DNA from 4 places in the Sedimenticola sp. genome. Region 4 is predicted to be linked to each of the others. Evidence: predicted binding sites of a transcription regulator. Region 4 holds the regulator's gene; each other region holds the start of a gene.
What was found. The regulator sigma-54, encoded in region 4, starts transcription at its own class of promoters, with help from an activator protein. The targets are predictions, from matches to a motif close to TGGCANGNTNCNTGCTT.
Positions count from the first base shown of each region.

Region 1: the regulator sigma-54 is predicted to act here: its motif matches at 5,112-5,128, upstream of ACQY5R_RS00215 (flagellar basal body-associated FliL family protein).
Region 2: the regulator sigma-54 is predicted to act here: its motif matches at 4,631-4,647, upstream of nifE (nitrogenase iron-molybdenum cofactor biosynthesis protein NifE).
Region 3: the regulator sigma-54 is predicted to act here: its motif matches at 1,795-1,811, upstream of glnK (P-II family nitrogen regulator).

Region 1 is NZ_JBNKFS010000001.1:34,905-42,309, reverse strand. It holds gene ACQY5R_RS00230 (ATP-binding protein) at 123-2,921, shown strand; gene ACQY5R_RS00225 (MFS transporter) at 2,945-4,237, shown strand; gene ACQY5R_RS00220 (zinc metallopeptidase) at 4,241-4,927, shown strand; gene ACQY5R_RS00215 (flagellar basal body-associated FliL family protein) at 5,161-5,673, shown strand; gene fliM (flagellar motor switch protein FliM) at 5,678-6,688, shown strand; gene fliN (flagellar motor switch protein FliN) at 6,716-7,132, shown strand; gene fliO (flagellar biosynthetic protein FliO) at 7,129-7,405, shown strand, end outside.
Region 2 is NZ_JBNKFS010000039.1:5,742-13,146, forward strand. It holds gene nifT (putative nitrogen fixation protein NifT) at 1-76, shown strand, start outside; gene ACQY5R_RS17690 (4Fe-4S binding protein) at 102-296, shown strand; gene ACQY5R_RS17695 (dinitrogenase iron-molybdenum cofactor biosynthesis protein) at 362-1,090, shown strand; gene ACQY5R_RS17700 (DUF6129 family protein) at 1,087-1,353, shown strand; gene ACQY5R_RS17705 (4Fe4S-binding leucine-rich repeat protein) at 1,350-2,111, shown strand; gene ACQY5R_RS17710 (glycosyl transferase family protein) at 2,274-3,308, shown strand; gene ACQY5R_RS17715 (hypothetical protein) at 3,439-4,386, shown strand; gene nifE (nitrogenase iron-molybdenum cofactor biosynthesis protein NifE) at 4,685-6,316, shown strand; gene nifN (nitrogenase iron-molybdenum cofactor biosynthesis protein NifN) at 6,409-7,405, shown strand, end outside.
Region 3 is NZ_JBNKFS010000019.1:71,929-79,333, reverse strand. It holds gene ACQY5R_RS13705 (YifB family Mg chelatase-like AAA ATPase) at 1-1,302, opposite strand, end outside; gene ubiK (ubiquinone biosynthesis accessory factor UbiK) at 1,367-1,621, opposite strand; gene glnK (P-II family nitrogen regulator) at 1,894-2,232, shown strand; gene ACQY5R_RS13690 (ammonium transporter) at 2,258-3,553, shown strand; gene ACQY5R_RS13685 (GGDEF domain-containing protein) at 3,805-4,476, shown strand; gene ACQY5R_RS13680 (DUF4124 domain-containing protein) at 4,521-5,009, shown strand; gene speA (biosynthetic arginine decarboxylase) at 5,137-7,014, shown strand; gene ACQY5R_RS13670 (EAL domain-containing protein) at 7,039-7,405, opposite strand, start outside.
Region 4 is NZ_JBNKFS010000013.1:92,437-99,841, forward strand. It holds gene ACQY5R_RS10875 (KpsF/GutQ family sugar-phosphate isomerase) at 1-485, shown strand, start outside; gene kdsC (3-deoxy-manno-octulosonate-8-phosphatase KdsC) at 538-1,062, shown strand; gene lptC (LPS export ABC transporter periplasmic protein LptC) at 1,105-1,674, shown strand; gene lptA (lipopolysaccharide transport periplasmic protein LptA) at 1,658-2,173, shown strand; gene lptB (LPS export ABC transporter ATP-binding protein) at 2,181-2,906, shown strand; gene ACQY5R_RS10900 (RNA polymerase factor sigma-54) at 3,029-4,534, shown strand; gene hpf (ribosome hibernation-promoting factor, HPF/YfiA family) at 4,559-4,894, shown strand; gene ptsN (PTS IIA-like nitrogen regulatory protein PtsN) at 4,910-5,386, shown strand; gene rapZ (RNase adapter RapZ) at 5,478-6,356, shown strand; gene ACQY5R_RS10920 (HPr family phosphocarrier protein) at 6,555-6,824, shown strand; gene ptsP (phosphoenolpyruvate--protein phosphotransferase) at 6,821-7,405, shown strand, end outside.

The DNA.
Region 1 (7,405 bases), on a different contig from region 4:
TAAACCACTGCCGTCAATACCTATTTTTGTATGCCCAAAAGCTATCCTGGCCGTGTAAGATAGGTGAAGTTCGGAGCCTTTATTGTAGTGCTGATGTTTGAAATTGCCACCCTGGAAACAGCATGCCAGAGAACAAGATAACACGGGCGCTTTTGACCACCATGGAGCGGGCAAAGCTGTTCTACAGCGGGCTCGGTTTTGCCGGTATCGCCACAGCCCTGTTATCCGGGTTGATTTACTGGTTAAACGGCGACAATCATTTGCCAATTCGTATGTTGTTGATCGGTGCCATGTTGGTGGGTGTCGTGCAACTGGCGATCTGTTATCTCTGGTATCAGCGCAAACCGGAACTGACCCGGGTTAAAGCCTGGGTCTATTATCCGTTGGCTACCGCCCTATCTGCAGGGATCTGCTGGGGGGCTATTACCGCCTACCTGTTACTGCATTACTCACAAATCGATACTGGCCTGGTCATGCTGCTGAGTGCGGCTGCCAATGCACTCTTATTCATACTGTTGCTATCGGCGCTTGATTTGATGGTGCTGTCATTCTCCGCCAGTTTTTTGATTGCCCTGTTGTGGGTGTTCTATGACAGCGGGACTTGGCCTCCGGAGAATTTGATCACCGTATTGTTGGCGGTCGTGGTGGGCCTGGGGCTGATTGCAGCGGCCTTTTCGGTTCTGTTCGGGATTATCGCCCGGTTAAGGGCCGGCAAGCAAAATGTGTCGGGTAAACTCGATCTGGCCCGCCACAAAATGGTTGGGTTGCACAACAGGCTTACCAATGAGGATGAACGTCGCCGTGACGTGGAACAGGAACTTTATTTGGCCAAGGAGGCGGCTGAGACCGCCAATATGGTTAAAAGCGAATTTCTGGCAACCATGAGCCATGAGATCCGCACACCGCTGAACGGTATCGTGCCGTTGCTGGAAATGTTACGTGAGTCAAAACTGGATCGAGAGCAGCGACAATTCGTTACAACAGCACTCAACGCCTCCTACCATTTGCTCAGCATTATCAATGACATTCTTGATTTTTCAAAAATAGAAGCGGGCAAGCTCGATCTGGAATCGATTGAGTTGAACCTCAATGATCTGGTGGAGTCTGTGGTGGCCATGATGGCTAAGAGTGCCGAAAGACGTGGATTGGAACTGGATTACAGTATTGCCGCTGATCTGCCGGCTGTGGTTCGGGGAGACCCGATTAGGTTGCGTCAAGTGTTGACCAATCTGGTGAGCAATGCCATCAAGTTCACCTCAAAAGGGGGTGTCAGGGTCGAGGTGGTAAGCCGTACACGCAGTCGGAAAAATATCGATGTCATGTTCGCCATTAAGGATACGGGGGACGGGATTAGCGACGAGGTTCAGGCACGTCTGTTTCGTTCCTTTAACCAAGCCGATGCCTCGACTACCCGCAAGCATGGCGGAACCGGTTTGGGGTTGGTGATCTCAAGGCGTTTAGTGGAGCTGATGGGCGGCAAGATCGGAGTCCGCTCTCAAGAGGGAAAAGGCTCCGTGTTCTGGTTTGTAGTACCGCTACGCAAATCTCTGGGTGATATGCCGGCTGAACGGCAGTCGCTAAGCGGATTGCGGACACTTTACGTGGGCGAGCGGGATAAGCAGTTGGAACAGGTGGGGCGCTATCTTGATGAGTGGGGCATGCTTTACCAATACGCGGATGGCGCAATGGATGCGCTTTCAAAGTTGGTATCGACCGCAAGCCTGGGTGAGAGTTGGGCCTATGAGTTGCTGATAGTGGATGGCAAGTCCCTGGGCGGTCGGATGGCGGGGCTGCTGCAGGGGATAAACGGTGAGCCGTTGCTGGGAGGCGTGAAGCTGCTGGTAATCGGCCCGCTATCCCGATCGGTCAATCGACTGGGGATTGATGCCATCCTGGATCGGCCGGTCAAGCCGCGCGACCTGCATCGCATACTATGTCGCCTGATGGATGTGCAGGATGAGGCGGGGCAGAGCCGGCAACGGGGTGAGGAGCGCTTGGCCAACCAATTTCTCTATGCCGATATTCAGGAACAGTCTTGGGCGGAGTCAGTGCCGATTAAGGGACGTGACGAGGACTCATCCTCAGCAGCTGACGCGGTGCAGTTGATGGGGCATATTTTGCTGGTTGAGGACAATCTGGTCAATCTCAAGGTGGCAAAAAAGATGCTGTTGCGTTTAGGTCTGGATTGCGATGAGGCTCAGGATGGCTTGGCTGCACTACGCGCCATCAACCGCCACCACTATGATCTGGTACTGATGGATTGCCAGATGCCGCATATGGACGGCTATGAAGCGACCAAGGCTATCCGTCTGAGAGAGGTCACCAAGGGCCTGATGCGGCTGCCGGTTATTGCCATGACTGCCAACGCCATGGAGGGTGACCGAGAGAAGTGCCTGGACGCTGGCATGGATGATTATCTGTCTAAACCGATTATGCCCGCGACTTTGCGACTGATGCTCAGTCAATGGTTACCGCGGCGTGACCAGATGTCCCATGAAGTGTCGACAGGTGGCGTCCTGAAAGGGGAAGACACGGCATCGCATCGGCAGGCTCCCTCGAACATTGAACAAACGACCCATGATATCGATGCAACGATTCTCGCCGAGTTGTATGAGATCATGGAAGAAGATTTTGTGGGTCTGATAGGGAGTTTTCTCGACGCGGCGCCCAGCCTGATACGGGAAATAGAGGCAGGCATTCTGGATGGTCAGCCGGCACAGGTGGTTCTGCCTGCCCACTCACTCAAGTCGACAAGCGCCAATGTGGGGGCGTTAAAGCTGTCCGCCCTGGCGGCACAGATGGAAAAAGCGGCGCGGGGCGGAGATCTTCAGTCCTTGTCGGAGGCATTTGAAAGTCTGGGGCAGACGTTTGAGGCGGCCGCTAAACTTCTGCACAGGGCGTGCGAACAGGGTCTGGACTGATAGAGTCGATTCATGGGGTCAATGTGACGCAAAAAAAATTATCGGTCTGGAAAAACAGGCAGGTCATCTCTTGGAGTCTTTACGACTGGGCCAATTCCGCCTTCGCCACGACGGTGATGGCAGGCTTTTTCCCGCTTTTCTTCAAGCAGTACTGGGCGGTCGGTCTGGACGCCGGCGAAAGTACTTTTCTGCTGGGCGGTTTTAATGCCATCGCCAGCCTGTTGGTCGTGGTATTGGCGCCCCTCTTGGGCGCCATGGCCGATCGGGGCAATGCCCGTAAACGCTTCCTGCTCTACTTCGCCATGATGGGCGTAGTGATGACCGGCTCGCTGTTCCTGGTGGCGGCCGGGGGTTGGTTGATGGCGTTGGTTCTCTACGCCCTGGCAGTCATCGGTTTTTCCAGTGGTAACGTATTTTATGACGCCCTGTTACCCGAGGTGGCGGAGGAGACCGAACTGGATGTCGTTTCATCCCTCGGTTTTGCGTTGGGCTATCTGGGGGGCGGTATCCTGTTTGCGGTCAACGTATGGATGACACTGGACCCGGAGCAGTTTGGCTTGTCTGATGTGGCAACGGCCGTGAAGGTCTCGTTTTTGATGGTGGCGGTATGGTGGGCGCTCTTTTCCATCCCGGTCATGTTGTTTGTGTCGGAGCCGGCGACGGCCCCCGCTATGGATTGGAAGTCGAGTGCGAGGGCCGGCGTGGAGCAATTGCGTCATACCCTGTCTCGATTGAAATTATTGCGTCAGGCAGGGCTGTTCTTGGTTGCCTACTGGCTCTATATAGATGGTGTCGATACCATTGTCAGGATGGCGGTGGATTATGGTCTGGCCCTGGGGTTTGATGCCAATGGCTTGATCGTAGCGCTGCTCATCACCCAGTTTGTCGGGTTTCCTGCGGCTATACTGTTTGGCCATTTTGGGGGGCGCTTCGGTCCCCGCCAGGGTATCTTTGCCGCTATTGGCGTCTATCTGGTGATTATCCTTTGGGCATACCAGATGGACCAGGTATGGGAGTTTTATATGCTGGCGGTGGCGATCGGTCTGGTTCAGGGCGGGATCCAGGCGTTGAGCCGTTCATTTTATGTTCGCCTCATACCCAGAGATAAACCGGCCGAATTCTTTGGCTTCTATAATATGTTAGGTAAGTTTGCCGCTGTGTTCGGACCACTCATGATGGGCGGGGTCAGTATGGCGACGGGCAGTCCCAGGCTTTCAATCCTTTCGGTGGCTGTCTTGTTTGTTGCCGGGGCTCTCTTGCTGAAGCGTGTTGATGAGGGGGAAGGAAAGCGTCAGGCCCGTCTGCTGGAAGAGTGAAAGATGTACTTTGTCATCCTGCTGATACTGCTGGTTGTGCTCATCCTGGGACCGCAATGGTGGGTCAGGCATGTCTTGGCCCGCAACAGCACGGAAGATAAACGTTTTCCGGGTACAGGCGGTGAGTTTGCGCGTCACCTGCTGGATAGGCTTACGCTTGGGCAGGTACAGGTTGAAACTACGCCCGCGGGCCAGGGAGACCACTACGATCCGCTGTCTCGTTGTGTCAGATTGACGCCGCAGAATATCGATGGGCGGTCGCTGACGGCCGTGGTTACCGCCGCTCACGAAGTGGGGCACGCCATACAGCACGCACAGGGATACGGACCCTTTCAATGGCGCATGCGATTGGTAAAGGTGGCGCAAGTGACCGAACGACTGGGTTCCTTTCTGTTGTTTGCGGTGCCTGTTTTGACACTGATTACAAAAGCCCCCGTAGCAGGTGTCGTTTTGTTCCTGGCGGCCGCTGTCACGTTGGGTATTGGCTTACTGGTACAGTTGGTGACGCTACCGGTTGAGTGGGATGCCAGTTTCACCCGTGCTATGCCACTGTTGGCTGCGGGCTATCTGGATAAAGAGCAGTTGCCGGAGGCCGGTCGTATACTGCGCGCCTGTTCCCTCACATATGTTGCGGCTTCCTTGGCGGGACTTCTGAATTTCTGGCGCTGGATTCGATTTCTGCGGCATTGAGCAACGTGTCCATGGAGCGGGATTGTACCAGAAGCGGTCAAGCGGCTGAATGGTCGTTTGGCTACTCGCCAAACCTGCCATTTTTTTGCCTGTTATCAGGTTTGCGGCCTGTCAATTAATTGGCATTTTTGAAGTTATATCCATAATATATTGAAAAATAAAGTAAATATGTAGGCGTTTTAGGTGGTATGTCTATTGCATAGGTTGGTTTAATCATACGAGAGGAATGATGCGTGGCAAAACAACAGGAAGATGAAGATCTCGATCTCGGTGCAGAGAATGCGGCTGGGTCCAAGAAGAAACTGATCATCATAATCGCAGCGGCGGCCCTGCTGCTTCTCATTAGCTTGGGTCTCGGTTGGTATCTGTTTGGCGGTGATGAAGAGGCCGCCACCGATCAAGAAGCGGAAGTGGTGGTGGAGCAACTGCCGGTAATCTATCACCCGTTGAATCCGGTTTTCGTGGTTAACCTTCCCCAGGGTGGTAAGGCAAAGATGTTGCAGATTGGTGTCCAGATCATGGCGCGTGATCCCGCGGTGATTGAGTTCGTCAAACACAATGATCCCATGGTCAGACATAACCTGCTGTCTCTGTTTGGTAATCAAAAGGATGCGGCGTTACGTGACCGGAAGGGAAAAGAGAAGCTTCAATCGGAAGTTCTCAAGACCGTTAATCAGATTTTGAAGGATCAGAAGGGCCCGGGTGACATCGAGGCCGTATTCTTTACCTCCTTTGTGATGCAATAAAATCATGGCTGCCAGCGACTTACTTTCACAAGACGAAATCGATGCGCTATTACACGGCGTAGATGATGGCGATATCAGTACCGAGGCGGATGATCTGCTGGAAGGCGAGGCGCGGTCGTACGATTTCGCCAGTCAGGACCGGATCGTTCGCGGTCGCTTACCGACGCTGGAAATGGTGAATGAGCGATTTGCGCGCTATTTCCGTACCAGTCTGTTCAATATGTTGCGTCGTTCGGCTGACATTTCAGTGTCGGGTGTGCAGATGCTTAAGTTTTCCGAGTTTGTGCATAGCCTATTTGTCCCGACCAGTTTGAATCTGGTGAAGGTGGCGCCGCTGAAAGGAAAGGGACTCTGCGTGCTGGATCCAAAGCTGGTGTTCAGCGTGGTGGATAACTTTTTTGGCGGTAGCGGGCGTTTTCACACCAAGATTGAGGGACGGGATTTTACACCGACTGAGTTACGGGTGGTGCAGATGCTGCTTAATCTGGCTTTTGCAGATCTTCATGAAGCCTGGAAGCCGGTTCTGTCCCTGAAATTCGAATGTGTTGGCTCTGAAGTAAATCCCCAGTTTGCCAATATTGTGAGTCCATCCGAAGTGGTGGTTGTCACCTCGTTCCACATTGATCTGGAGGCAGGTGGCGGGGATATGCATATTTGCATGCCCTACTCAATGATCGAACCGATCCGGGATCTTCTCGATGCGGGAGTACAGTCTGATCGCGGTGATAAGGATGAGCGTTGGGTGATCGCCCTGAAGGATGAAATTATGGGTGTGTCGGTTGAACTCTCAACCATATTTTGTGAAGCAAACTTGTCCATGAAGGAGCTCTCTGAATTGAAAAAAGGCGATGTGATCCCGGTAGTCATTCCGCAAACCGTCGAGGTATCGGCGGCGGATGTGCCCATTTTCTCCGGCAGGGTGGGGGTCTCGGATGGGCACTACGCGATCAAGATAGATAAATGGATAGACCCACCGAAGCATATTGGACTGCAGGATCTGTTAAATGAATCCTGATCAATGGTTTTTAGCTAGGACACGATCATGAACGATATAGAGAAAGACCCAAACGAAGCGCTGGCCGATGAGTGGGCGGCTGCCCTGGAAGAACAGGATGAGGTGATTCCGGCGTCTGGTGGGATGGCGGCCGATACTGCCCAGTTTCAAGAGCTGACCTCGGATTCGGGACAAGGCGGGGAGGTGAAGCTGGATGCCATTCTGGACGTACCGGTCACCATCTCTATGGAGATCGGTCGTACGCAGATTTCGATACGTAATCTTTTGCAATTGAATCAGGGTTCGGTGGTGGAGTTGGACCGTCTTGCCGGCGAACCCATGGACGTGCTGGTAAACGGTACGCTGATCGCGAAAGGTGAAGTGGTTGTGGTCAATGAGAAGTTCGGTATTCGCCTGACCGATATCATCAGTCCTGCCGACCGGGTGAGGAGACTGGGTAAATGAAACTCCCGGTGATTCTCTCCGTTATGCCTGCGGCGTTAATGCCGTTAATCACCTGGGCAGAGGCAGGGAATTCGGTCTCATCCACGCTCGCGCCTTCACCCTTGGCGGGCGGTGTACTGCTCGAAACGGCAGGCGGATTGCTGTTGATCCTGGTGCTGATTTTTGCACTGGGTTGGTTATTGCGTCGTTTTGGTCGATTACCTCTTGCATCAAAGGGGGAGATTGCGGTGCTAAGCGGTGTCTCACTCGGGCCTCGTGAGCGCGCGGTACTGC
Region 2 (7,405 bases), on a different contig from region 4:
TGGTTCCCGCTACTACGTCGACCCGATCAGTCCGCGGCCGTCATTTCCAACCACGCTACGTTTTAAGCGTGTTTGAACCCTGTCATTGAAGGAGATTTATCATGGCCCTATCCATTGTGAGAGACCTGTGTACCGCTTGCGGCGACTGTGAACCGGTCTGTCCCACCCAGTCGATCACCCCGTTCAAGGGGGTGTACAAGATCGAGGCGGATACCTGCACCGAGTGCGAAGAGGAATTCGACGTGCCCCAGTGTCTGGATGTCTGCATGGAAGACGACTGCATCGTCACAGCCTGAACCGGTTGACCATCGAAAACCGGTCTCCGTGATGGAGACCGGTTATCTCAAGTCAGGAGACAGCCATGAATAGCCCAACTCTCGATAAAGAGATCGCCTTGCGTATCGGACTGGCGGCGCGTGAACTACCCGAGACCGATATTCCGCGCCTGCTTCGGGTACTGGATGATGTACTGGGTCTGCCGCCGACCAAACAACAGCTGGACGGCCTGACGGTCAAGGCGCTCAAGGCAGCCGACGACGGCGAGTTGGCCGATCTCGATAACGGGGTGATCAAGGCGGCGCTGGCCTGCCTCAAGGGTGAAATACCTGAATTCAGTGAACCGCTACCTGACGTGGTTCCTTATGCCGAGGCGGATATGCCGAACAGTATCCGTGTCGCCTGCGCCTCCAACCGCGGCGCCATGCTGGACGGCCATTTCGGTTCCTGCCGACGTTTTCTGATCTATCAGGTATCGGCGGCGGAACAGCGTCTGATCGATATCCGTGAGATCGGCGGCGCAGCGCCCGGGGTGGATAAAAACGTCCACCGGGTGGCACAGATCGCCGATTGCCAGATACTGTTCGTTGCCTCCATCGGCGGTACCCCGGCCGCCAAGGTGATCCGTGCTGGTATCCATCCGGTGAAGAAACCCCAAACCGGTCCGGCCGATGTGGAAATGGCTGCCCTGCAGGCGGCGATCGGCAAGAGCGCACCGCCCTGGTTGGCGAAAATCATGGGGCAGTCAGCGGAGCAGCGTATCCGCTTTATACCGGAAGAGATCGAGACGGCGGAGATCGAGGTGACGGCGTGATCACCCGGGACCAGTTGAATCAAATTGGTTGGCTGGTCGGGGAAGCGCCGCTATCGGAGAGCACGGTGACGGTGTTGCGCAGTCACTTCCCGGAGATCCATTTCACCTACTGCATGGATGATGACGTGATGACGGCCGGCCCCATCCTGAAGGGGAGCGGTTTCAATCTCTATCTGATCGACAGCAGTCAGCACTGCCTTAGTTTCACCCAGGACATGGAGTTGGCCACCGGAGTGGTGGTGGCCGAAATCGAAGCCGAATGAACGTTGTCGTCATGTCCGATGAAGAAGATGCCACACCCCGTGCCGATTGCCGAACCTGTCCGCACCGCGAAGACCGGTTGCGTAAAGGTCGCTGCCATCCGGGGGATACCTGCGTCGGGGCCCTGAGCGGCCGGCAGATCGCACGTTTTTTCAAGATCAACCCGGACCTGGCGGAACAGTACGCCGGCGATCCGTTCTGGGAGCGGCGCGCCATCGCCGCCCGCTACCTCTCGGTGCAGCGTCTGTTGCGCATGCTGGATGATCCGGACGAGGTGGTGCGGCGAGTACTCGCCTACCGTCTGCCGGTGGAGGCGCTGCCTGCGTTGATCGACGACCCGGACCGGGAAGTACGCGTCACCGTGGCCGACCGGCTGCCGCCGGAACAGTTGGAACGGCTGGTGCAGGATGAAGACTATCTGGTGCGTCTGTACGTGGCGAAACGGCTTAAGCCGGGGCGCCTGTTTCGCATGCTGCGGGATCCGGATCGGGAAGTGCGCAAGACCGTGGCCGCCCGTCTGCCGCCGGAGAGTCTGGGATTGATGCAGCATGATGCGGCCGCCGAGATACGTCGTATTGTGGCGGAGCGAATCGATACCGATGCCCTGACCCCGCTGCTGCAGGATAGCGACTGGCGGGTGCGGCTGGCGGCCTGCCAGCGGGCGCCGCTGACGCTGTTGGAGCCGTTGCTCGATGACCCGGACGAGGATGTAAGCGCGCTGGTCAGGGACAGACTCATGGGGACTGTAGGATGCCGGTGAGCTTGCGAACCGCATCGATGGCGGAAGGGCCGATGCGGTTCGTGTCACTTACCGCATCCTACGATACGCCCCCCGGAGAAGGACAGGATGAGGGGAAGCTGATAGCAACATCCGGGCACGTCATCAGAGCGGCAAAACTTTAACCAACAAGGTGGAACGGTCATGCATGCATTCGCACGCTTTATCCAGATCCTCGGCAAGGGCCGCAACGGCATGCGCGCCCTCAGCCGCGAAGAGGCCTATGAGGCGATGCAGATGATCGCCCGTTATGACGTGGAGCCGGAACAGCTCGGCGCCTTCCTGATGCTCATGCGCGTCAAGGAAGAGAGTGCCGAAGAGGTGGCCGGCTTCACCCAGGCGCTGCGTGAAAGTTTCCATGTGGCTGAAACGGCGTTTCAACCGGCCATCGATTGGGCCGCCTACGCCGGCAAGAAGAGGCAGTTGCCCTGGTTCCTGCTGGCGGCGCTGATCCTGGCGACGCGCGGTTATCCGGTGCTGATGCACGGCATCAATCGTAGCGATGACCGGCTCTATGTACCGGAGGCGCTGGATGCCTTGGGCATGGAAGCGGCTCTTTCGCTGCAGGATGCCCAGGCGCAACTCCCGTTGCGCGGTTTCGCCTACCTGCCTATCAGCAAGCTCTCGCCGCTGACCGCCGAGCTGATTGAAACCCGCAACCTGTTCGGTCTCCGGCCACCGTTGCATACGGTGGCACGTATGCTCAATCCGCTCTCCGCTCCGCTGTCGGTGATGGGGGTGTTTCATCCCAATTTTGCGGTCATTCATCAACAAGCCGCCGCGTTGCTGGGACAACCGGCTGCCCTGATCTGCAAAGGCGATGGCGGTGAATTGGAGCGCATTCCCGACCGGGACGTGGAGCTGTACGGGGTGAGCGGCGGGGAGCTTTGGTCGACCCGTTGGGACAAGCGGATGCGGCCGGGTGTTGTCACCAAGCCGGAGCGGCTCAACCTGTACCATTTCATTCAGGTGTGGGAGGGCGAGGCCGAGGATGACTACGGTGAGCAGGCGGTGATCGGCACACTGGCGCTGATTATCCGTGCCCTTGACCTGGAAGCGGCCGCTGTGCCGGCCCATCAGCTTGCTGAAGAGTGGTGGCGGCAGCGGCATCAGTATCCGTTGGTGCCTCTGGAGAGAGCGGAATCGACCTGCGCCTGCGGGCGCGCAGCGACCGTGTAGGGGTGTTGCCCTGAGAGGCCGTCGGCGACCCCATGCGTGAGGAAGCCGACCTATAGAAGATTACCGGCGATCAGCCCTTAGCGTGACCGGTTGCCCTAAACAGAACAGAGTAAAACAGAAGGTATCGACAGTGAAAACCCTGGTTAACCGGCCTGATCTGCTGGCGGAAATCTGTGCGGCGACGGATGCCGAGCAAGACATCGCGGCGTTAGAACAAACATTGCAGCGGCTGGTGCCGGAAGCGGGATTACGCCACGTATTGACCCGCGGCAACTGGCATCGCCCGGGCGGCGTGGTGGATGCCGATTTCAATCCGGTCAGCAGCAATATACGGCGTTGGGCCGAGCAAGAGTCGGCGGGTGATGTGGATGCCTTGATCGCGAATTATGCCGATGCCGGTTACTTTGCCACCCAGCTATCCGGCAAGACCCATTACTTTACCTTCGCTTGCGGCAGCGGACCGGCGGATTTCATCCAGTTGGAGATTGAGCAGTTGCAGGAGGTGGTGGATCGCCAGCTGGTGGCAGCGGACTGGTACCCCGACAGCCTGGAGGAGTTTCTCGATCCGCTCGATTCGCCGCGCCTCAGTCCGGTGCCGGTGGCGCAGCCCTTCTACCGCTTCAGACGCATTACCCCGATCGCCCGCCTGTTGGATGATACAAACGGCGATTCGCGTGCGTTTGTCGCGTTGCGCCGGTTTCTGCAGGACTGGCGTGACAGCAGTGCGGCGGAGGGTACGCACTTTTGTCATCACTGGATACTGGCGTTGCGTGAATACATGGACCGGGATGGCGAGGTTCGACTGACCGCCAGCCCGGTCACCACGTTCCGCGGTACCTTGCCCGATCTGCCGCCGGGGGAAACCCTGGTCGGTGCCGAACTGGCCAATGCGATCCATGCATACGACCGGGTGGTAGGCTACCCGTTCGCCTGGTTTTTCCACATGCTCAGTCGCCAGGCGGAGAATTACCAACTTGCCAAAGCGGTACTGCGCGACCTGATGGGCGCCTACGACTACCTGCCGGCGCGGGACTTGAAAGTGCTGCGGCAGTGGGAGGCGCAGTCATACGCCGTGTGAGCACAACGGTCGTGTTCGGTTTTTTTCTCGTTCCCATGCTCCGTGTTCTCGTTCCCACGCTCTGCGTGGGAATGCATACCGCGCGATTACCGCGTGGGCAAAAAACCCTTCCCACCCTACCTAGCTACTCCGACTTCACGGACGCCTGTGGCTTGGTCGCAGACCCTCCAATATCTCCCCGTTTGTCGTGTTTGCGACATAGGTGCATGGTGCAAAAAATCTTATAAAACAGCCGATTGCGAAATGGCATGTCGCTTGCACTGGACAAGGGTAAGGCAACAAGAGAGCCGTATCGAACATGAAACAGAAAGATATCGCTGCGCTGCTGGATGAACCGGCTTGCGCCCACAACAAGAAATCCAAGTCGGGTTGCGCCAAGCCCAAACCCGGCGCCACCGCCGGCGGTTGCGCCTTCGACGGGGCACAGATCGCCCTGTTGCCGATCGCCGATGTGGCGCACATCGTCCACGGCTCCATCGCCTGCGCCGGCAGCTCGTGGGATAACCGCGGCACCCGCTCCAGCGGTTCGCGCCTGTTCCGTATCGGCATGACCACCGACCTGACGGAGCAGGATGTAATCATGGGGCGCGGTGAAAAGCGTCTGTTCCACTCCATCAAGCAAGCCATCGAGAGTTACCGGCCGGCGGCGGTGTTTGTCTACAACACCTGTGTGCCGGCGCTGATCGGTGACGACGTGACCGCGGTCTGCAAGGCGGCGGCCGAGCGCTGGGGTACCCCGGTGGTGCCGGTGGACGCGGCCGGTTTTTACGGCACCAAAAATCTGGGTAACCGCATCGCCGGTGAGACGATGGTGAAGTATGTCTGCGGTACCCGTGAACCGGATCCGGTGCCGGCGGCGGCGCAACGCGACGGCATCCGGGTGCACGATGTGGCGCTGATCGGCGAATACAACATCGCCGGTGAACTGTGGCATGTGCTGCCGCTGCTGGATGAACTGGGATTGCGGGTGCTCTGCACCCTGTCCGGCGATGCCCGTTACCGGGAGGTGCAGACCCTGCACCGTTCACAGGTCAACATGATGGTCTGCTCCAAGGCGATGATCAATGTCGCACGCAAGCTGCAGGACGCTTATGCGACGCCCTGGTTCGAGGGCAGCTTTTACGGTGTGCAGGATGTTTCCCGGGCACTGCGGGATTTTGCCCGCTTGATCCAGGATCCCGATCTGTATGCGCGGACCGAACTACTGATCGAGCGGGAAGAGGCGCGCATCAGCCGGCGGCTGGCGCCCTGGCGGGAGAGACTGAAGGGCAAAAAGGTGCTGCTCTATACCGGCGGGGTCAAATCCTGGTCGGTGGTGGCGGCGCTGCAGGATCTGGGCATGCAGGTGGTGGCCACCGGTACCAAGAAATCCACCGAAGAGGACAAGGCACGCATCCGTGAGCTGATGGGCCGCGACGCGCTGATGCTGGAGGACGGTAATCCCCGGGGCTTGATCGATATCGTGCGCGAGCAGCAGGTGGATGTGCTGATCGCCGGTGGGCGCAACATGTATACGGCACTGAAGGCACGTATTCCGTTTCTCGATATCAATCAGGAGCGTGATTTCGGCTACGCCGGCTATGAAGGGATGTTGGAACTGGCGCGTCAGTTGGCGCTCACCCTCGACAGCCCGGTGTGGCCGGCAGTACGCCAGCCCGCTCCGTGGGTGAGCCGGAACCCTTCGTCCAGTGGACGAAGGCAGTCCGGCGAACGACCCGCCATGGGTGAGCGGCTGCCAAGCAGTGAACGCCCGCCTACGGATGGGTGGGCAGGGCTTCAAGCGGAGCAGGGACTGCGTAGTGCAGAAGGCGGGGCCGGGGGTGATTCGAAGCGCGGTGTCGCACCAGGGATGGCTACGCCAGCAGTCGAAAGTGATTGTGGTCATGGCGACTCCATGACTCCCTCTCCCTCAGGGAGAGGGTTGGGGTGAGGGGATGATAATAGTCAGCCACTTGATTTTATCGTTGCCTCATCCTGTCGTTCATGTGCCGTATATCCGTGACTATCGAGGAGTATCCCCCCATGCCTGAAATCATCAAACGCAACAAGGCGCTCTCGGTCAGTCCGCTCAAGGCGAGCCAGACCATCGGGGCGGCGCTCGCCTTTCTCGGTTTTCGTCGCGCCATCCCCATGCTGCACGGCTCCCAGGGATGCACCGCCTTCGGCAAGGTGTTCTTTGTACGCCACTTCCGGGAACCGATCCCGCTGCAGACCACCGCCATGGACCAGGTGACCACGGTCATGGGTTCGGAAGAGAGTGTGGTGGAGGGGCTCAAAACCCTGTCTGAAAAGAACAGCCCGGCCCTGATCGGCGTACCGACCACCGGCTTGTCCGAGACCCAGGGCAGTGATGTGTCGATGGCACTCAAGCTGTTCCGGCAAAAGCATCCCGAGTTCGATGCCATACCGGTGGTGCCGGTTTCCACACCCGATTACAGCGGTTGTCTGGAGACCGGTTTCAGCAAGGCGATGGAGGCGATCATCAAAACGGTAGTGCCTACGGCGGAGGCGGCCGGTACCCAACCGGGACGGCGTCGCCGCCAGCTCAATGTCCTGGTGGGTGCTTCCCTGACACCGGGCGACCTGGAAGAGTTGAAGGAGATCATCGAGGCGTTTGGATTGCGGCCGCTGTTGCTGCCGGATCTCTCCGATTCCCTGGATGGCCACCTGGACGAGACGGACTTTTCGCCCCTGACTATCGGCGGTTGCGAGGTGGCGGAGCTGCAGACCCTGGGTGATGCGGCGGCTACCCTGGTGATCGGCCGCTCGATGCACAAGGCGGCCGATCTGCTGCACGAGCGTACCGGGGTCCCCGACTACCGCTTCGATCACCTGATGGGATTGGCGGCAGTGGATGCCCTGGTCGACACCCTGCAACAGCTCGCCGCCGAGCCGGTGCCGGCGAAACTGGAACGCCAGCGTGCCCAGTTGCAGGACGCCATGCTGGATGGCCATTTTATGCTCGGCCTGTCGCGCTTTGCGCTGGCGGCCGATCCGGATCTACTTACCGCGTTCAGCC
Region 3 (7,405 bases), on a different contig from region 4:
GGTCAGCTGGCTGTTGGGGCAGCCGGCACGCGCCAGTTGTCGTTGGCGGCTTTGTACCACCCGGGTACGTACCGCCTGGCTGGTTTCAGAAACCGCCGGACGGTTGTTGCTCAACGCATGGGCCGGTAGTCGGGGGACTTCGATGGTCATGTCGATGCGATCCAGCAGCGGTCCGGAGATGCGGCCACGATAACGCGCCACCTGGTCGCTGCTGCAGCGGCAGCTCTGTCCGCTGCTGTCACCCAGGTAACCGCAGGGGCAGGGGTTCATGGCGGCGATCAACTGGAAACGGGCGGGGAACTGCTCTTGCCGGGCGGCGCGGGAGATGGTTACCTGACCGCTCTCCAGCGGCTCTCGCAACACCTCCAGCACCTTACGGTCGAATTCCGGTAGTTCATCCAGGAACATCACGCCGTTGTGGGCCAGGGATATCTCCCCCGGTCGCGGGTTGCTGCCACCCCCCACCAAGGCGACACCGGAGGCGGTATGGTGCGGCGCGCGGAATGGGCGCTGGCGCCAGTCGGCGCTGGAGAAACCCTGGTTGCTGATGGAGCGGATGGCGGCCGTTTCCAGCGACTCCTGTTCGCTCATGTCGGGCAAGATGCCGGGTAAGCGGGAGGCGAGCATGGACTTGCCGGTGCCGGGTGGACCGATCATCAGCAAGCTGTGGCTGCCGGCGGCGGCGATCTCCAATGCCCGCTTGGCGTGCGCTTGTCCCCTGACATCGGCCAGATCGGGTTGGCGGGTTTGGCGATGGGGCGTGGGACAGCCGGCAAATGGCGGGATCCCGTCCCCTTTGACCAGGTGGTCACAGACGGCCAGCAGGTGATGGGCCGGGAACAGCGGAATTTGGCTGACCAGTGAAGCTTCGGCCGCGCACTCCTCGGGAAGAATCAAACCACGGCCGGCGTCCCGGGCCGCCAGGGCTACCGGCAACACCCCTTTGACCGGTCGCAGGTGGCCGGAGAGGGCCAGTTCGCCAATAAACTCAAAGTTGTCCAGCTGTTGTGTGGGTATCTGCCCCGAGGCCGCCAGGATACCGAGGGCGATGGCCAGATCAAACCGTCCTCCCTCTTTGGGCAGGTCGGCCGGCGCCAGGTTGATGGTGATGCGGCGTGGCGGGAATTCAAAACCTGAATTGAGCAGGGCGCCCCGAACCCGGTCCTTGCTCTCCTTTACCGCCATTTCCGGCAAGCCGACGATGGAGAGAGCGGGCAGGCCATTGGCCAGGTGCACTTCGATGGTTACCAGAGGGGCCTGAATGCCGCTACGGGCACGGCTGTGCAGTGTTGCGAGGGACATGTTCACCTTCCATGGTGGGTGTCGTGCCGGTCGTTACTGACCGGCTATCGGTTGTGTCGGTCTGTCAGTCGGACGATGGGGTCTGCTGCTCCAGTTCGGCGATCCGTTGTTCCAGTGCTTCCAGTTTTTCCCGGGTACGCAGCAGCACGGCACGCTGAATTTCAAACTCTTCCCGGGTCACCAGCTCCAGGTGACTGAGGCCGGCCTCGAGTGCCGAACGCAGGTTTTTTTGCAGGTCATCCTGCAACAGTTGCAGACCGACCGGCACACTGCCGGCCACCCGTTTGGCGAGATCATCTAAAAGCTTGGCATCAATCATGGGCGCACGATAGCGGGGGCGGGGTCTGTTGTCCAGTCCTACGACGCGGAGGAAGTTGTGTTTGCACTATTATGGTGCGTATTTTTGCCCCAGCGCTTTCTTGGTGCACCGATTTTGGTGCGTTCTCTGAATGGATGTTGGTATGTCATTGATTATTTAGAAATTATTTCTATTGGCACGGGAGCTGCAAAAGAGAGGGCAAGCCGGGCCGGCTGGTTCCGGTCCATTAACCAGAATGGCTAACCCTCTTACAAACAGCAGGAGAACATGTAATGAAACTGGTTTCTGCAATCATCAAGCCCTTTAAGCTGGATGACGTACGCGAAGCGCTTTCCGAGATCGGTGTATCCGGTATCACTGTAGTGGAAGTGAAAGGCTTCGGTCGTCAGAAAGGTCATACCGAGCTCTATCGCGGCGCCGAGTATGTGGTCGATTTTCTGCCCAAGATCCGGGTCGATGTGGCGATAGCCGCGGATAAGCTGGATCAGGTTATCGAGGCGATCAGCGAGGCGGCTAAAACCGGCAAGATCGGTGACGGGAAAATATTTGTCTCCAGTCTGGAACAGGTGGTGCGTATACGTACCGGCGAGTCCGGACCGGAAGCACTTTGACAACCTACGACTAGAGAGAATCACTATGAGTTATAAGAAGATTATCTATCGTGGGGCTGGTGCACTGCTTCTTTCCGCGCCCGCCCTCGCACTGGCTGATGACACGCTGAGTTCCGGCGACACTGCCTGGATGCTGACCGCTACCGCGCTGGTGCTGTTCATGACGATCCCCGGCTTATCCCTGTTCTATGCCGGCATGGTGCGCTCCAAGAACACCTTGTCGGTGTTGATGCAGTGCTTTGCCATCACCGCTTTGATGACCATACTCTGGGCATTGTACGGCTACAGTATCGCTTTCGGCGGTGACGGCGCCTACTGGGGTGGGTTGAGCAAGGCATTCCTCGCCGGAGTAGGCGTCGACAGCCTGAGCGGCACGATTCCGGAGACGGTCTTTATGACCTTCCAGATGACCTTTGCCATCATCACCCCGGCACTCGTGGTGGGCGCTTTCGCCGAGCGTATGAAGTTCTCCGCCATGCTGCTGTTTATGGGATTGTGGCTGACCTTGGTCTACGCACCGATCGCCCACTGGGTCTGGGGCGGCGGTGGCTGGCTGGGCGGCATGGGAATCCTGGACTTTGCCGGTGGCACTGTGGTGCATGTGAATGCGGGTGTGGCAGGATTGGTGGCCGCCCTGGTCCTGGGTCGGCGTAAAGGTTACCCCGGTACCCCGATGATGCCGCATAACCTGACTTACACCATTATTGGTGCCGGTATGCTGTGGGTCGGATGGTTTGGATTCAACGCCGGTTCAGAACTGGCAGCCGATGGTACGGCAGGTATGGCTATGGCCGTCACCCAGATCGCTACCGCGGCCGCGGCACTGGCCTGGATGTTCAGTGAATGGATGGTCCACGGTAAGCCGAGTGTTCTGGGCATCGCTTCCGGTGCGGTGGCGGGTCTAGTTGCCATTACCCCGGCTTCCGGTACCGCCGGTCCGATGGGTGCTATCGCTATCGGGTTGATTGCCGGTGTGGGCTGTTTCCTGGGGGCCACCAAGCTCAAACGTGCCCTGGGTTATGACGATTCCCTGGATGCCTTCGGCGTGCACGGTATCGGCGGTGCCATCGGTGCCCTGTTGACAGGCGTGTTCGCGGCTCCCTCGTTGGGCGGTGCCGGGCTCGGTGTGGAGAGCGGCAGCATAGCCGATCAGGTCACCGTACAGGCGCTCGGTCTTGGTGCGACCATAGCCTATACGGCGGTTGTCAGCTTCATCCTGCTCAAGCTGGTGGATATGATTGTCGGGCTGCGCGTGTCCGAGGAAGTCGAAGTCGAAGGCTTGGATATCTCGGAGCATGATGAACGGGCTTACATCCTCTGACCCCAGTCGATTAAGAAGCCGTTTGCAAGGGGTGTCGCAAGACACCCCTTTTTTTACCTTACCCGACACACTGTCTGTACCGATAAGGGCGGGGCAAAGATCCGGGTGTGGCGGCAGCTTGGCGTTTATTAAAAATTGTGGTGATACCGCCATGATCAGTCCCGTTTGCTGTTTATCTGTGCGTAAATGCTGCAACTTGTGCGTCTAATCCGTAGAATCGGTACTTTGGATGGTCCACGGCTAGGGTTCGCATGCACAGCAAAGACAATAAAAAACCGCAATGCCCCGTTGGTGAGAGCCACTGTGAATATATTGAAGCCCTGATTGCGCTGCGTGAAGAGGCGGTCGTGTTGAAGGGGCTGGTGCTGACGGACCCGATGACCCGTCTATTCAATTACCGCCATTTTACCCACTCCTTGGAACAGGAGCTGGAGCGGACACACCGCTCCGGGCAACCCACGGCGCTGATTATGCTCGACCTGGACCATTTCAAGCAGGTAAATGACGAGTGGGGTCATGAGGTGGGCAATCTGGTATTGCGTCACACCGCCGAGTTGATGGTTACCCTATTGCGCAAGATCGATATCCCCTGCCGCTATGGCGGCGAAGAGTTTGCGCTAATATTGCCCGGTACGCCCTTGCCGCGGGCGGTCAATGCGGCCAAGCGTCTGCGGGCGGCCATTGAAGAGACACCGGTGATGGTGGGTGACCAACCGCTATCTGTCACCGCCAGCATGGGGGTGAGCGTTTATCAGCGAGACAGCCATCTTTCTGCCGAGGTCTTCGTCAAACAGGTGGACGGCCTGTTGTATGAAGCAAAAAATAGAGGGCGGAACCAGGTGGTTCACCCCGACCTGGATAGCTTGAAACCAAAAGGTCAGGTGGGCATCGAAGAGAAGGCGGCGCTCTACGGACCCGATTGACGGGCAGGTTGCCCGGCCGGCATGAGTGAGGATTGCGGATCGATATGAACAGACGCCTTCAGGGACGGATTATCTGTATCGGGGCGCTCCTGCTGGGCGTGCTTTGGCTGACGGCCGCTTCTGCAGCGGTGTATCGTTGGGTGGATGAGCAGGGCCGCACCCAGTTCGGTGACCGTCCCCCTGTTGATCAGTCATCGGAGGAGTTGCGACTCAAACTGCGCGCACCGGCTCAAGGCAATCAACCGCCGGCTACGGATCAGCAGCGTCGGGAATTGCGCCAGAAGATGCTGGACGCTTATCAGCAAGAGCGCGAAGAGAAGCGGCAGGCCAGGAAGAAGCGGGCGGCGGAAGAGGCCAAGCGTAAACGCGCCTGTATCGAGGCGAAAGACCGCGTGCGAGAGTATGAATCAGCTGCCGGTCTCTATGATTTGCAGGCGGATGGGACGCGCCGCTATCTGTCGGACAAGGAGTTTCGTGAATCACTGCGCAAGGCCAGGGACGAGGTGAAGCGCCTCTGTCGTTCGGGCGATTGACGGCCATTTCCCCGGTGCGCCCGTTTTCCACCCGATTTTTTACTATTTCCCTCTTCGATCGCTCTATCTCAAGCGGCTTGATCGGTTATCATACGCCCATCTTTTGACCGCCTTGCAGCCGCCTATTATGAAACACAAGTTACACATCGTGCCCCAGGACTACGGCATCCACCGCTGGGGTGACGGATTTTTCGGTATCAATGAGCAGGGGCACGTGGTGGCACGTCCGATTCGCGATGGGGATGTGGAGATCGATCTCTATCGTTTGGCCCATGAAGTGAAAAAGACAGGGTTATCCTGGCCGGTGCTGCTGCGGTTTACCGATATCCTGCATGAGCGGGTATCGGCGCTGTGCGGATCATTCGGTAGTGCCATGGAGGAGTTCGATTATACCGGCCGCTATATGGCGATCTATCCGATCAAGGTCAACCAGCAGCGCAGTGTGGTGGAAGAGGTGCTGGCCAAGGAAGAGGGGAGTGTCGGGCTGGAAGCGGGTAGCAAGCCAGAGCTGTCGGCCGTGCTGGCGCATGCGCCACAGGGTGGTGTGATTGTCTGCAACGGTTACAAGGATAGTGAATATATCCGTCTGGCCCTGATTGGTCTGAAGTTGGGGCATCGGGTCTATATCGTCATTGAGAAACCCTCTGAGCTGGAGCTGGTGTTGTCGGCGGCGGAGGAGCTGGGGGTGGAGCCGCTGTTGGGTGTACGGGTGCGGCTCTCTTCATCCGGTACCGGTTACTGGCAGGATTCGGGTGGACAGAAATCCAAATTCGGTCTTACCGCTATGCAGGTACTGAAGCTGGTTAAACGGCTAGATTCGGTCGGCAAATTGGACCGGTTGCAATTGCTGCACTCCCATATCGGTTCCCAGATACCCAATCTGCGTGATATCCGTCGCGGCATGGGCGAAGTGGCGCGGTTCTTTGGTGAGCTGCATCGACTGGGTGCTGCGATCAAGGTGGTAGATGTCGGCGGTGGGTTGGGTGTCGACTATGAAGGTACCAGCTCTCGGCACGACTGCTCGATGAATTACAGTATGGAAAGTTATTCCCGCGAAGTAGTGAAGGCGATCGCCCGCATCTGCCAAGAGCAGGAACTGCCCCATCCTAATATCTTCAGCGAATCCGGGCGCGCCATGACCGCGCACCACGCCATGCTGATGGTGAATGTGATCGACAGCGATCCGGCGCCGGAGACACTGGAACGGATTCAACTGCCGGAGGATGCCCCGGAGGTGCTCAGTTCGCTGGCTGAGCTGGTGGGGCTGGACGATTATTCCGTCACGGAACTCTACCAGGAGGCGCGACACGGCCTGGAAGAGGCGCACGATATGTTTGAACGCGGCGTGCTGGACCTGGAGCAACGGGCGTTGGCCGAGGGTATCTTCAACACCATCTGCAGCCAGTTGATGCCGCGCCTGAGCAGCAGTTCGCGCCGTCACCGCGAACTGCTGGACCAGTTGCGTGAGCAACTGTCCGATCGTCTGTTCTGCAACTTCTCCCTGTTTCAGTCATTGCCGGACGTGTGGGCAATCGACCAGGTGTTCCCGGTGATGCCGCTGCACAGGCTGAATGAAGAGCCGAAGCGCAGTGCTGTGCTGCATGACCTGACCTGCGATTCGGATGGCTGTATCGAAAACTACGTCGATCAGGATGGTGTGGAGAGCACCTTGCCGGTGCATCACCTGATTCCCAGTGAACCTTATCTGCTGGGTATCTTCTTGGTGGGGGCTTACCAGGAGATTCTGGGTGATATGCACAACCTGTTCGGTGATACCGATGCCGTCAACCTGGAGTTGGACGATAAAGGCGGTTACCGCCTGACCCAGCCGGAGCAGGGTGATTCGGTGGATGAACTGTTGCGCTATGTTCACTTCTCCCCTGAAGTGATGCTGGAAAAGTACCGGGAGAAGATGGCCGTAATGGGCCTGGACAGCGAAGAGACGGCGTCCCTGTTCAGCGAGCTGGAGGCGGGGCTGCACGGGTACACCTACTTCGAGGAGTAATCCGCTGAGCGGTTGCATTTTCTCTCAGTGGTGGTCTGTCGGGGCGCCGCTTGGCTGTTTCTGCCGCAACGAGCCCTGGGAGACATTGGTGTGCCAGAACCCCTGGCGAATCATCTCTGAAATTTCATCGGCAGAAACCGGTTTGCTGTAGAGGAACCCCTGCATCTCGTCGCAGTTCTCTTTCCGCAGGAACTGCATCTGTGCCTCCGTTTCCACGCCCTCGGCCAATACCCGCAGATTAAGACTGTGGGCCATGGCGATAATCGCCCGGCAGATGGCGGTATCGTTGGTATTGCTGGGTAGGTCCTGTACAAACGATTGGTCGATCTTCAGCAGGCTGATGGGCAATCGTTTCAGATAGCTCAGGGAAGAGTAGCCGGTGCCGAAGTCA
Region 4 (7,405 bases):
CCATGGGGGATGCACTGGCCATCGCACTGCTGGAGGCTCGCGGCTTCACCGAGCAGGACTTTGCCCGCTCCCATCCCGGCGGTAGCCTGGGACGCCGACTCCTATTGCTGGTAAGCGACGTTATGGTCACGGGCGAACAGATACCCCAAGTATCGGACAAGGCCAACCTCAGGGACGCCCTACTGGAAATGACCAAAAAAGGACTGGGCATGACGGCGGTAACCGATGACCAGGGCCGTCTCAAGGGGATTTACACCGATGGCGATCTGCGACGCACCCTCGACCACCCGATCGACATACGCAACTGCCTGGTGGCCGACGTGATGACCCACGGCAGTACCACGGCCACCGCCGACATGTTGGCGGCAGAGGTGCTGAAGATCATGCAGGAGAAAAAAATCAATTCTCTGTTTATCGTCGATGACCAGCAGATACCGATTGGCGCCCTGAACATGCACTCCCTGCTGATGGCCGGTATTGTCTGACCCGGAGAGTCACGACAGCAACCCAATGAACGCCGTATGAAGGACAAGTAAGATGCAGGAGACATTAAACCGGGCGAAGCAGATTCGTTTAGTCATTTTTGATGTGGATGGGGTACTGACCGACAGCAGCCTCTATCTGGGAGATGATGGCCAAGAGTACAAGGCATTCAACTCCAAAGACGGCCTCGGCATGAAGCTACTGCAAAAAAGCGGCATCGAGATAGGTATTATTACTGGTCGCACTTCCAATGTAGTCGCCCTGCGCATGGAGAGTCTGGGCATCGAACACGTTTTCCAGGGCCAACGCCACAAAGTGCCCGCTTTTGAAGCGTTGCGGGACAAGCTGGGCCTGCGTAATGAACAGATCGCCTATGTGGGTGACGACGTGGTAGACCTGCCCGTCATGCGCCAGGTCGGGTTGGCCATCACGGTACAGGACGCCCATCAGCTGGCGAAAGCGCATGCCCACTGGCAGACCCAGGCGGCAGGCGGACACGGGGCTGCACGGGAAATTTGCGAAATGCTGATGGCAGCACAGGGCACCCTGGAGCAGGCGTATGAGAAGTATCTGCGCTGATACTATCCACGCACTGGCATCATTGAAGAGGCATCACGCTTGATGATCGAACAGCGAAATCTGGTGATTGGCGGCCTACTGCTGGCACTGGTGGGCGGCACGCTCTGGCTCGCCCGGCAAAGTTCACTGGACGAATCATCACACGCCGCCCAGGAACACCGTGCCGACTATTACCTGGAAGGTGTCGACTCCACTATGATGGATCTCTCCGGTCGCCCCGGGAAGCGCCTGGTTGCGGAACGGTTGACCCACTTCATGGATGATGACAGTACCGAGCTCCTCCAACCCAGACTGACACTTTACGATCTGGACCGCCCCCCCTGGCGCGTCGTATCGGAGACCGGCTGGCTATCCGGAGACGGAGAGGTGCTTCTTTTGCAGGGTGCGGTTAAAATTGACCGTTCTGCGGCTCCGGGAGTAAGGCCGTTGCATATCAGGACCCGTGATCTGCGCGTGCAACCGCGGGACAACTATGTGGAGACGGATGCCCAGGTCAATGCGCGCAGCAATGCAGACCGCATCGACGCCAAAGGCATGCAGATTTGGCTGCAGCAGCCGATCCGAATCAAACTACTAGCCAATGTACGAGGACGCTATGAAGTCAATCCCTAAGCCCCATCACACTGGCCGCCGGTGGTTCGCCCTTGCCCTGATGCTGATCCTGCCAGGACTGACCAGCGCCCTGCAGTCGGACAAGGATCAGCCTATCTATATCGAAGCGGATGGCGTAGACATCGACGACCGCAGCGGTATCAGCACCTATAAAGGTAATGTGGTACTGACACAGGGAAGTATTATCCTTAAGGCGGACAAAGTCACCGTTACCCAGCGTAAGGAGCAGAATGATCAGATTGAGGCCGTCGGAAACCCGGTCACCTTTCAACAAGACACCGAGGGCGACAAGGGAACGATCAAGGGTCGAGCAAAAAAGGCCGAATACTTCGCCAACAGTGAAATCATCAATATGACCGGCGATGCCGTGCTCACTCAGGGCAAGGACACCTTTAAAAGCGACCGGATCATTTACGACCGCGCACGGGCCGTGGTCAAGGCCGGCACCAGCGCCAAGGGTAAAGAGCGTGTCAAGGTAACCATCGGCGGTAAAAAGTAACTCACCGATGACTGTCTTAACTGCCGAAAATCTGGCGAAACATTATCGCCGCCGCGCCGTCGTGAACGGTGTTTCACTCAATCTCTCCAGCGGAGAGGTGGTCGGATTACTGGGCCCCAACGGCGCCGGTAAAACCACCTGCTTCTATATGATAGCCGGGCTGGTGCCGTCGGAAGGGGGAACCATCAAGATAGATGGACACGACATCACGGCCCTGCCTATGCATGCCCGGGCCCGCCTCGGGCTGGGTTATCTGGCCCAGGAACCGTCTATATTCCGAAAGCTAACCGTCTTCAACAACATCTTCGCCATACTCGAGACCCGCAAAGATCTGGATCGACCGGAAAAGATCGAGGCTTGTGAAGCCTTGCTGGTGGATTTTAATCTCACCCATCTGCGCAACAACCAGGCGATGAGCCTCTCCGGAGGTGAGCGGCGGCGCCTCGAGATCGCCCGCTCGCTCGCCATGGAGCCGCGCTTTATCCTGCTGGATGAACCCTTTGCCGGCATCGACCCCATCTCGGTCAAGGATATCCAGAACATCATCCGGGAGCTCTCTGCCCGCGGCATCGGTATACTGATAACCGACCACAACGTGCGGGAAACGCTGGGAATCTGCCAGCGCGCCTATATCATCAGCGAGGGGAAGGTGCTGGCCGAGGGCGAACCGGAGCAGATTTTGGCCAACGAGGAAGTCCGTTCGGTCTATTTGGGAAAAGAGTTCAGTTTATAACCAATCGACTTAGGTTTGATTCACAGCAACAAAGCATTTTCTCCTTGTGCGCCTGTTCGCTTTTTACGCTAGAATGAAGCTGTGAAAAACATACAAATTACGTACCAGATCTAGATAACCGCATGAAGCAAACGCTCCAGCTTCGACTTGGCCAGCATCTCACCATGACGCCGCAATTGCAGCAGGCCATACGGTTGCTGCAGCTTTCGACCCTGGATCTCAAGCAGGAGATCCAGGAAGCGCTGGATTCCAACCTGATGTTGGAGACCGAAGAGGACAACAGCGCGCGGGAAGACGCCCGCCGCAACGAACAGCAAAGCGTTATTGAGCGGCTCAATGGCGATGGCTTGAAAGGGGATAAAGCCACCAGCAACGACCTCAATAACGAAAAAGAGATCAACGGCGAGGCAAACTCCATGCCGGAAGATCTGCCGGTGGACAGCGGCTGGGATGATGTATACGACAGCGCGCTCCCTCCCTCTTCCGGGCTCGCCTCGCGGGGAGACTCGGGTGACAATGACTACCTCTCCCAGCGCCGCAGTGCACGCACCCTCTACGACTATCTCACCTGGCAGTTAAACCTGACGCCGTTCAGCGATCTGGATCGCGAGATTGCCGTCTCCATCATCGACGGCATCGATGAGGATGGCTACCTGCGAATGGAACTGGAGGAGATACTCGACAGCATGGCCGCTCAAGAGGTCGAGTTGGATGAGATTGAAGCGGTACTGCACCGAATTCAACAATTCGATCCACCAGGGGTGGGCGCACGCAATCTGCAGGAGTGCTTGCTGATCCAACTGCGTCAACTTCCGGAGCCCCATCCGGCCATGGCGCTCACCACCCGCCTGATCAGCGATCACTTTGAGCTTTTGGCCCAGCAGGATCATAACCAGATCAAGCGCAAGCTGAAGATCGATGATGACACGCTGAAATCGATCAACCAGTTGATCCGTTCGCTAATACCGCGCCCAGGCAGCCTGGTGGCCGAAACTGAACCCCAATACGTCATTCCAGATGTCTTCGTGACGCGCCGGGATGGCACATGGCACGTGGACCTGAATGCCGAAGCGGCGCCCAAACTCAGGGTCAATCCGGAATATGCGCGACTGATCCGCCGTGCCGACAACAGCGATGACAACAACTATCTGAAGAATCATCTTCAGGAAGCGCGCTGGTTTATCAAAAGCCTGATGAGCCGCAACGAAACACTGTTAAGGGTGGCGACCAAGATTGTCGAACTGCAGCGGGGGTTCTTCGAACACGGCGAAGAGGCGATGAAACCGTTGGTGCTAAGGGATATCGCCGAAGCCCTGGAACTGCACGAATCCACCATTTCACGGGTCACCACACAAAAATATATGCATACCCCCCGGGGTACGCTCGAGTTCAAATATTTTTTCTCCAGTCATGTCAGCACGGCTGGAGGCGGAGAGTGTTCCGCCACCGCGATACGCGCACTGATCAAAAAACTGGTCGCTGCCGAGAAGCCGAACAAGCCTCTCAGCGACAACAAATTGGCGAGCATACTCGCCGATCAGGGCATTCAGGTCGCACGGCGGACGGTAGCAAAATACCGCGAGTCTATGGCGATACCGCCATCAAACGAGCGCAAGCGCCTCGTCTAGAGGCCAGTAACCAAGGAGCAAATCATGCAAATCAGCATCACCGGTCACCATGTGGACATCACCGAAGCCATGCGCAATTATGTCGAGACAAAGTTCGAACGTTTGGAGCGACACTTTGACCATGTCACCAAAATCCATGTCATTCTGAGTGTCGAGAAGCTGCGCCAAAAGGCCGAAGCCACACTCCACGTGAATGGCGCCGATGTCTTTGCAGACTGTGTAGAAGAAGATATGTATGCCGCCATCGATGGTCTGGTGGACAAAGTCGACCGACAGGTCAAAAAACTCAAGGAGAAGAGTACCAATCACCGCAATGGTGTAGGCATGAAAGGAATCGATCCTGCCAACGCTGAAATCTAATCAACAGGCAAAACCATGTTTCCCGCAAATTTCATAAATGCCGAACGCATCAGCGTGGCGAATCCGGCTGCTAGTAAAAAGCGCATACTCGAAGAGATAGCAGGCCTGCTGGCAACGGCCTCGGAGGAGCTAAATCAGGGCACGGTGTTCGACAAACTGCTCGAGCGGGAACGATTAGGCAGCACCGGGCTGGGGCATGGCATCGCCCTGCCTCACGCCCGCGTAGCCGGCGTCACCGAAGCACGTGGCGCTTTCATTCAACTCCAGTCAGGCGCCGATTTTGACGCCATCGATCAAAAACCGGTGGATCTGGTTTTCGGCCTCCTGGTCCCCGAAGAGGCAACCGAAGAACATCTGCAGCTTTTGGCAAAACTGGCTACCCTGTTCAGTGACGAAACATTCTGTCAGCGCCTGCGTAAAAGCCAAGACAGGGAGGCACTGCTGCAGGCATTCATACAACAGGAGCCCATACCGAAAAGCGCCAACGGCTGATCTGTCACCCACCTTAGAAGGATCTCTGTTATCGCTGCAGGAAGACACGCCCTAACTACCCAAAGGTGTAAACAGAGGTAACGGAGACCCTATGAAGTTGGCCATCATCACCGGACTTTCAGGTTCTGGAAAAAGCGTCGCACTGCACACCCTGGAAGATGAGGGCTACTATTGCATCGACAACCTGCCCGTTTTCCTGCTCCCCGCATTGGCGGGCGAGCTGGTCAACAGACAGGACAAACGCTTTGAATTGGTCGCCATCAGTATTGACGCGCGCAATGCGCCGGCCGAGTTCGAGAGTATCGCCAACCTGCTGCAACCGCTGAAGACACAGAAAATCCGCTACGAGGTGATATTCCTGGAGGCGCAGGACGAAACGCTGATTAAACGCTTCAGCGAAACCCGCCGCCGACATCCGCTGACCGGTGGTGCCAGGCCGTTGGCGGAGGCGATCAGCTACGAGCGGAAGTTGATGGCACCGTTTCTCAATGTCGCCGATATCCGCATCGACACCAGCCAAACCAACCTGCATGAGCTGCGGCACATCATTCGCTCCCGTATCACTGAACGGCTGGATACAAAAATATCCCTCCTGTTTCAATCCTTCGGCTACAAACAGGGAGTCCCGCGAGACGCCGACTTTGTCTACGACGCCCGCTGTCTGCCTAATCCCCACTGGCAACCCGAACTGCGCCAACTAACGGGTAAGGATGATGCCGTGCAACGTTTCCTGGGAGAAAGCGGCGACGTGCAGCGATACAAAGAGGACCTGATTCGTTTTCTGGAGCAGTGGATCCCCTGCTTTGAAGCCGAAGGACGCAGTTACTTGACCATTGCTATCGGCTGCACCGGCGGACAGCACCGTTCCGTCTACCTGGTGGAACAACTGGCAACCCATTTCCGCACCTGTGGCAGACAGATTCAGACCCGTCATCGTGACCTGCCCCGGGAATCAGCCCCGGAGCGATAATCGGCCAGGAATATAAGGCGGCCGTAGACCCCACCGCATGGCTGAAAGCCGGCCCCTATTTCCATTCAAAATAATAAAAATATATTTCCCACCATGGGAGCGGACAAACTATCTGAACGACTACCCGGCCTGCTATTTTGTCACGGAAGCCGATTGTGAGATATTGTTTCCCCATGGTAGGGGCGAATTGAGCTTTTTATGGTCACGAAACAGATAACCATTATCAACCGGTTGGGACTGCATGCCCGGGCGGCAGCCAAGCTGATCACCGAAGCGGGGCAGTACAGCAGCACCATTCAACTGATCCGCGACGCCAGGCCGGCCAACGGAAAAAGTATCATGGAGGTGATGATGTTAGCCGCCAGTCAGGGAACCGAACTAACCCTCACCACAGAGGGAGAGGATGAAATCGAGGCCGCCGCCGCATTGGAGGCATTGATTAACGACCGGTTTGGAGAACCTGAATGACCTTTGCCGGAAACGGCATCGGCATCACCCGGGGCGTTGCCATCGGCGAAGCCCATATTCTGCAGCGTGGACTGTTGGATATCAGTCCGCGAACTATCGACAGTAAAAATATCCCCGGTGAAATCAAGCGCTTCCGATTGGCGATAAAGGGCGCCCGGGAACGGCTTCAGGGAATACGCGAAAAAATCCCCAGCACCACCCGCTCCGACATCATCGCTTTCATCGACACCCACCTGCTGATGATGAATGATGCCGCCTTGGTAGAAGTACCGATACAGCTGATACAGCAACACGCCTATGCGGCAGAATGGGCACTGCAGTTACAGCGCGATTCGCTGGTTCAAGTATTCGACACCATGGATGACCCCTACCTACGGACCCGCAAGGACGACGTGGAGCACGTGGTCAACCAGATCCAGATGAGTCTGCTGGATATCGACGGCGATACCGAAGCCGATCTCAACGGCAAAGTGATCCTGGCCCAGGACCTGACCCCCGCCGATACCATCGTGATGCGCCACCAGGGGATCGCCGCCTTCATTACGGAATTTGGCGGACCGATGTCCCATACCGCCATCCTG